Regions from separate parts of the Mesorhizobium sp. BR1-1-15 genome, predicted to be linked through region 2. Evidence: riboswitches for the same ligand, from Rfam matches in the RefSeq annotation. Region 2 holds a riboswitch; the other holds the start of a gene.

The links. Region 2 has a riboswitch for S-adenosylmethionine ahead of LB541_RS09080 (O-succinylhomoserine sulfhydrylase). Riboswitches for the same ligand answer to the same signal wherever they lie in the genome.
Region 1: linked by a shared signal. The riboswitch ahead of metX (homoserine O-acetyltransferase MetX) and the one ahead of LB541_RS09080 (O-succinylhomoserine sulfhydrylase) in region 2 are both predicted to bind S-adenosylmethionine.

What each region holds. Positions count from the first base shown of each region.
Region 1 is NZ_JAIUIF010000010.1:35,485-38,893, reverse strand. It holds gene hisC (histidinol-phosphate transaminase) at 1-1,083, opposite strand, end outside; SAM riboswitch at 1,219-1,296, shown strand; gene metX (homoserine O-acetyltransferase MetX) at 1,417-2,586, shown strand; gene metW (methionine biosynthesis protein MetW) at 2,645-3,259, shown strand; gene LB541_RS18075 (DUF1194 domain-containing protein) at 3,371-3,409, opposite strand, start outside.
Region 2 is NZ_JAIUIF010000004.1:105,435-108,843, reverse strand. It holds gene LB541_RS09080 (O-succinylhomoserine sulfhydrylase) at 1-1,083, opposite strand, end outside; SAM riboswitch at 1,141-1,218, opposite strand; gene LB541_RS09075 (2'-deoxycytidine 5'-triphosphate deaminase) at 1,296-2,390, shown strand; gene LB541_RS09070 (ABC transporter substrate-binding protein) at 2,489-3,262, shown strand; gene araD1 (AraD1 family protein) at 3,311-3,409, opposite strand, start outside.

The DNA of each region.
Region 1 (3,409 bases), on a different contig from region 2:
CGCGACAACGCCGCGATTGGCCTCTTCGGTGCCGACCGTCATACGCAGTGCGTTGGGAAAGCCATAGCCCGAAACACGCCGCAGTATGTAGCCGCGCTGGGTGAGATAATCGTCCGCCGCCGCGGCCGAATGCTTGCCGTCGTCGGGAAAATGAATGAGGAGGAAATTGCCGACGCTGGGCGTCACCCGCAACCCGAGCCCGGTCATCTGTTCGCTCAGCCAGGCCAGCCAGGTCTCGTTATGCGCGACGCTGCGCTCGATATGGGCGCGGTCGCGGACGGCGGCGATGCCGGCCTCGATCGCCGTCGCATTGACGTTGAAGGGACCGCGTATGCGGTTGATCGCGTCGACGATGTGCATCGGCCCATACATCCATCCGATCCGCGCCCCGCCAAGTCCGATCTTGGAGAAGGTGCGGGTCATGACCACGTTCTGAGAGCTGCCCGCGAGCTCGATGCCGGCCTCATAGTCGTTGCGCCTGACATATTCGGCATAGGCGGCATCGAGCACCAGAAGCACGTTCTTCGGCAGGCCGGCATGCAGGCGGCGCACCTCCTCGAACGGCACGTAAGTGCCGGTTGGATTGTTGGGATTGGCGAGGAACACGATCTTCGTACGTGGCGTGACGGCCGCCAGGATCGCATCGATGTCGGCGCGCTCCTGGGTCTCCTTGACCGCGACAGGCGTCGCACCCGCCGACTGGATGTAGATCTTGTAGACCATGAAGGCGTGTTCGGTGAATATGGCCTCGTCGCCGGGCGCGAGATAAGTCTGCGCCAGCAGGCCGAGGATCTCGTCGGAGCCGTTGGAACAGATGATGTTCTGTGCGTTCAGACCATGCACCTCGGCGATTGCTTCGCGCAGGCGCCGGGCGGTGCCGTCGGGATAGACGTCGAGCTTGGCGGCGACCTCGCGCGCGGCCTCGATTGCCTTCGGCGAGGGGCCGAGCGGGTTTTCGTTCGACGACAGCTTGTGGACCTTGTTCACCCCGGCGGAGGCCGAGCTCTTGCCCGGCACATAGGCCTCGATGTCCATGATGCCCGCGCGCGGGGTTGGACGTGCCTTGTCCGGGGTCTGGCTCATATCGCAAATCCGTCGAGAACGCTTCCGTCCTGGAAGCCGCTGCGGAAATACAAGCCATGGCCGGCAATGTCGAGAGGTGGCAGTGGTGCCAGCAGGTGGCATTGACGGCGGGGCAGGTGAGTTCTAGAAGGGCAGCAACAGTTCCGTGGTGATTTGGCCGGTCGGCTTGCAGCCACGTTAAACAATTCGCTAAAGGGCCGTTTGCGTGACGTAACCGGCTTTGCGAAGGCATTGCCGGTTTTTTATTGTCCGCGGCCGGCCGGACGAACGCATCGGCGGCGCGGACATCGGTAGCGATTTCCGCAAAGGCAAGGGTGCAGCAAGAGAGACGAGATGGCCGCTCAGCGCGCTGGCAGAACCAACAACGAGGCAGACCAGCCGTCGAGCCCGGTCGTGCGCTTCGGCGCCGACAAGCCGCTCAAGCTCGACGCCGGCACGCTGCTGTCGCCGTTCCAGATCGCCCACCAGACCTACGGCACGCTGAATGACGCCCGTTCCAACGCCATTCTCGTATGCCACGCTTTGACCGGCGACCAGCATGTGGCCAGCACCAATCCAGTGACCGGCAAGCCGGGTTGGTGGGAAGTGCTGATCGGCCCCGGCAAGATCATCGACACCAACCGTTTCTTCGTCATCTGTTCAAACGTCATCGGCGGCTGCCTCGGTTCCACCGGCCCGGCATCCACCAATCCCGCCACCGGTAAGCCTTATGGGCTCGACCTTCCGGTCATCACCATCCGCGACATGGTGCGTGCCCAGCAGATGCTGATCGACCATTTCGGCATCGAAAAACTGTTTTGCGTGCTCGGCGGGTCGATGGGCGGCATGCAGGTGCTGCAATGGGCGTCGAGCTATCCGGAGCGTGTTTTCTCGGCGCTGCCGATCGCCACCGGCGCGCGTCATTCCTCGCAGAACATCGCTTTCCACGAGGTCGGCCGGCAGGCCGTGATGGCGGACCCAGAATGGCATGGCGGCAAGTATTTCGACCACGGCAAACGCCCGGAAAAGGGGCTCGCCGTGGCGCGCATGGCCGCCCACATCACCTACCTGTCGGAAGCCGCCTTGCACCGGAAGTTCGGCCGCAACCTGCAGGACCGCGAAGCTCTGACCTTCGGCTTCGACGCCGACTTCCAGATCGAGAGCTATCTGCGTCACCAGGGCATGACTTTCGTCGACCGCTTCGACGCCAATTCCTATCTCTACATGACGCGGTCCATGGACTATTTCGACCTCGCCGCCGACCATGGCGGCAGGCTGGCCGATGCTTTTGCCGGCACCAAGACACGCTTCTGCCTGGTTTCGTTCACCTCGGATTGGCTGTTTCCGACCGAGGAGAGCCGCTCGATCGTCCATGCGCTGAATGCCGCCGGCGCGTCGGTGTCCTTCGTCGAGATCGAGACCGATCGCGGGCACGACGCCTTCCTGCTTGACGAGCCGGAACTGTTCGCCGCCATCAATGGCTTCATCGGCTCGGCCGCGCGAGCGAGAGGGCTCGGCGCATGACCCCGCAAAATTGCAGACCTGTCCATCAAGGGTCACGCACCACGACAAGGGGCAAGCCATGAGCGTCAACCGCGCCCAGCGCGTCGATCTCGAGGTGATCGCCGGTCTGATCCCGCCGCAATCGCGGGTGCTGGACGTCGGCTCCGGCGACGGCTCGCTGCTCGAGCTTTTGCAGGAAACCAAGCAGATCGACGGCCGCGGACTGGAGCTGTCGCAGCGCGGTGTCAACGAATGCGTGGCGCGCGGCCTTTCCGTCGTTCAGGGCGACGCCGACAAGGATCTCGAATTCTATCCCGACAAGGGTTTTGATTTCGTCGTCCTGTCGCAGACCTTGCAGGCGACCCGCAACCCGAAGCTCGTTCTCGACGAACTGCTCAGGATCGGCGAACACGCCATCGTTTCCTTCCCCAATTTCGGCCACTGGCGGGTGCGCCTGTCGCTGTTCGTCAAGGGCCGCATGCCGGTGACCAAGGACCTGCCCTATTCCTGGTACGACACGCCGAACATCCACTTCTGCACCATCCGCGACTTCGTCAATCTGTGCGAGGAGCTTGGCGCGACCGTGGAAAGGGCGACCGCGCTCGACGCCAACGGCCAGAAGATCGGCCTGTCGATGCCATGGTGGTTCTGGAACTTCTTCGGCCAGCAGGCAGTGTTCTTGTTGAAGCGATAAGGGCCATCCCGGAGGTGGCTATGACACCCCCTTTTCGGGCGAAGTCGAGCTGCAGGCTGATCTCTGCGAGGAAGGTCATCAGCAGGTTGGAACGCATAGCCCGGCGAAGGCTCAGCGATCGAGCTCCGGGAAATACGGATCCGACAAGAG
Region 2 (3,409 bases):
CGCTTCGTCGCTGAGGTTCTTGTGCGTCGTCGTCGCCGGATGGGTGATCAGGCTTTTGGCGTCACCGAGATTGTTCGAGATCAGGACGATGTCGAGCGCGTTCTGCAAGGCGAAGGCACCCTGCTTGCCGCCCTTGACGTCAAAGCAGATCAGGGTGGAACCGCCCGACATCTGCTTCTTCACGACGTCAGCCTGCGGATGGTCGGCGCGCCCGGGATAGATCACGCGGGCGATCTCCGGCTGCTCGGCCAGGAAATCGGCGATCTTGCCGGCGCTCTCCGTCTGCTGGCGCACGCGCAGCGGCAGCGTTTCCAGGCCCTTCAGCAGCGTCCAGGCATTGAACGGTGACAGGCTGGGGCCGGTATGGCGGAAATAATCGTGCAGGTTCTCGTCGATCCACTTCTTGTCCGACAGAATGACGCCGCCGAGACATCGGCCCTGGCCATCGATGTGCTTGGTCGCCGAATAGACCACGATATGCGCGCCGAGCTGCAACGGCTTCTGCTGCAGCGGCGTGGCGAAGACATTGTCCACGACCAGCCGCGCGCCGATCGAATTGGCAAGCGAAGCGACGGCGGCGATGTCCACCACCTCAAGCGTCGGGTTGGTCGGGCTTTCCAGGAAAAACAGCTTGGTGTTGGGCCGAACCGCCTTTTCCCAATTGGCGATGTCGGTGCCGTCGACCAGCGTCGCCTCGATGCCGTAGCGCGGCGCCAGCGTCTCGACCACCCAGCGGCAGGAGCCGAACAGGGCGCGCGCCGCAACGATATGATCGCCGGCCTTGACGCTGCACAGGAGGGCTGCCGTCACCGCCGCCATGCCGGACGCGGTGGCGCGCGCGTCCTCGGCGCCTTCGAGCGCGCACATGCGCTTCTCGAACATGTCGACGGTCGGATTGGCGTAGCGCGAATAGATGAAGCCCGGTTCCTCGCCCTTGAAGCGGGCTTCGGCGGCTTGGGCCGTCTCATAGACATAGCCTTGGGTCAGGTATATCGCCTCGGAAGTCTCGCCGAAGCCGGAACGCAGGGTTCCGCCATGCACGAGTGCGGTCTGAGGCTTCCAGTTGCGCGTCTTGCTCGTCATCGTCCTATCCAAACACAAAAAAACCGGCCGCGAAAAAGTCGCAACCGGTCCATGCGGCCTTGCGGCCCGACGGTCCTTTAGCGACTTGTTTAACGTGGCTGCAAGCCGACCGGCCAAATCACCACGGGATAACGACCCTTTAGACCCGCGCCACGCTTGCGTCAATTGCCGGCTTCATTAAGAGATTTGTACCAGCAGAGCGGAGCCAGACTTTGCGGCAGACAGGAATTCTTCCCGATCAGGACATTGCGGCGCTGTTCCAGTCCGGCGCGCTGAAGTCGTCGCGTGCGCTCGACGCCGACCAGATCCAGCCGGCCAGCCTTGATCTGAGGCTCGGCGACAAGGCGTGGCGGGTGCGCGCGTCCTTCCTGCCGGGTCCCAACCACAAGGTCAGTGAAAAACTCGACCGGCTGAAGCTGCACGAGATCAGCCTGGCCGACGGCGCCGTTCTGGAAACCGGCTGCGTCTACATCGTGCCCCTGCTCGAAAGCCTGGCGCTGCCGGCGGAAATTTCGGCGTCCGCCAATCCCAAGAGCTCGACCGGGCGGCTCGATATCTTCACCCGCGTGATGACCGATCGCGGCCACGAGTTCGACAAGATCGCCGCCGGCTATCATGGTCCGCTCTATCTCGAAGTCAGCCCACGCACCTTCCCGATCGTCGTGCGCGCCGGCTCGCGCCTTTCGCAGATACGCTTCCGCACCGGCAATGCGCTGCTCTCGGAAGCAGAGTTGCATCAATTGCACCGGGCCGAAATGCTGGTCGCCACCGAACCGCCGAACATCTCCGGCGGCGGCATCGCATTGTCGATCGATCTCAACGGCGACAGTGACGGGCTGGTCGGCTATCGCGGCAAACACCATACCGGCCTCGTCGATGTCGACAAACGCGCGGCGCAGGAGATCGTCGACTTCTGGGAGCCGATCCACAAGAGCGGCGCCGGCGAGCTGGTGCTCGATCCGGACGAGTTCTACATCCTCGTCAGCCAGGAAGCGGTGCATGTGCCGCCGCTCTACGCGGCCGAAATGACGCCCTTCGATCCGCTGGTGGGCGAGTTCCGTGTCCACTATGCCGGCTTCTTCGATCCGGGTTTCGGCCATTCGGCGGCCGGCGGCACCGGCAGCCGCGCCGTGCTCGAAGTGCGCAGCCATGAGGTGCCGTTCATCCTCGATCATGGCCAGATCGTCGGCCGGCTGGTCTACGAGCATATGCTGAAGCGGCCGCAGGCGCTTTACGGCACCGAGCTCGGCTCGAACTACCAGGCGCAGGGCCTGAAGCTGTCCAAGCACTTTCGCGCCGCGCCCTGAACGCTCATCACCGTCAGGCAAGATACTTGCCTGCGCCGGCTCGCCATGCTTGGCTGCCTCGCCGGCCGCCGACGTGGCGGCGCTCAAGGGGAATGAAAATGCAGATTTCGAAATGGATAATATCGGCGGCGGCCGCCGCCATGCTGACGCTTGGTGCCGGCGCCCTGTCGGCGCATGCGGCGGAGAAAATCAAGATCGGCACCGAGGGAGCCTATCCGCCGTTCAACACCATCACGCCCGACGGCAAGGTCGAGGGCTTCGACATCGACATCGCCAACGCCTTGTGCGCGCAGATGAAGGTCGAATGCGAGGTCGTCACCCAGGACTGGGACGGCATTATCCCGGCGCTGCAGGCCAAGAAGTTCGACGCCATCATCGCTTCGATGAGCATCACCGAGGAGCGCAAGAAGCAGGTCGCGTTCACCCACAAATATTATACGACGCCGCTGTCGCTCGTCGCCCTGAAGGACAGCGACATCGCCTCGACCGAACCGGCGGCACTCACCGGCAAGACGGTCGGCGCCCAGGCGGCGACCACGCAGGCCAATTACGCCCAGGACGTCTATGGCAAGGCCGGCGCCGAAGCGAAGCTCTATCCGACCCAGGAAGAGGCAATCACCGATCTCCAGAACGGCCGCCTCGACGCCGTCCTTTCCGACAAGTTCGTGCTGATGGACTGGATGAAGAAGGCGAGCGACGGTTGCTGCAAGATGGTCGGTGACGTCAAGGGCACCGAGACCGAAGCCGGCATTGCCGTGCGTCTCGAGGATACGGCGCTGCGCGACAAGCTCAACGCAGCCATTGACGCCATCGTCGCCGACGGCACCTACAAGAAGATCCAGGACAAGTATTTCGACTTCGATATTTATTGAGATGGAAGCTGCCGATCTCCTCCCACCAGGGAGGAGATCACGCTCATCTCACAGCGCCTTCACCGCCACCTTCACCGGCTGTTCGATTTCGAGCGGATTGCGCAGCGGCAGGCCGAAATCGCCGGCCTCGATCTCGAACACGTCGCC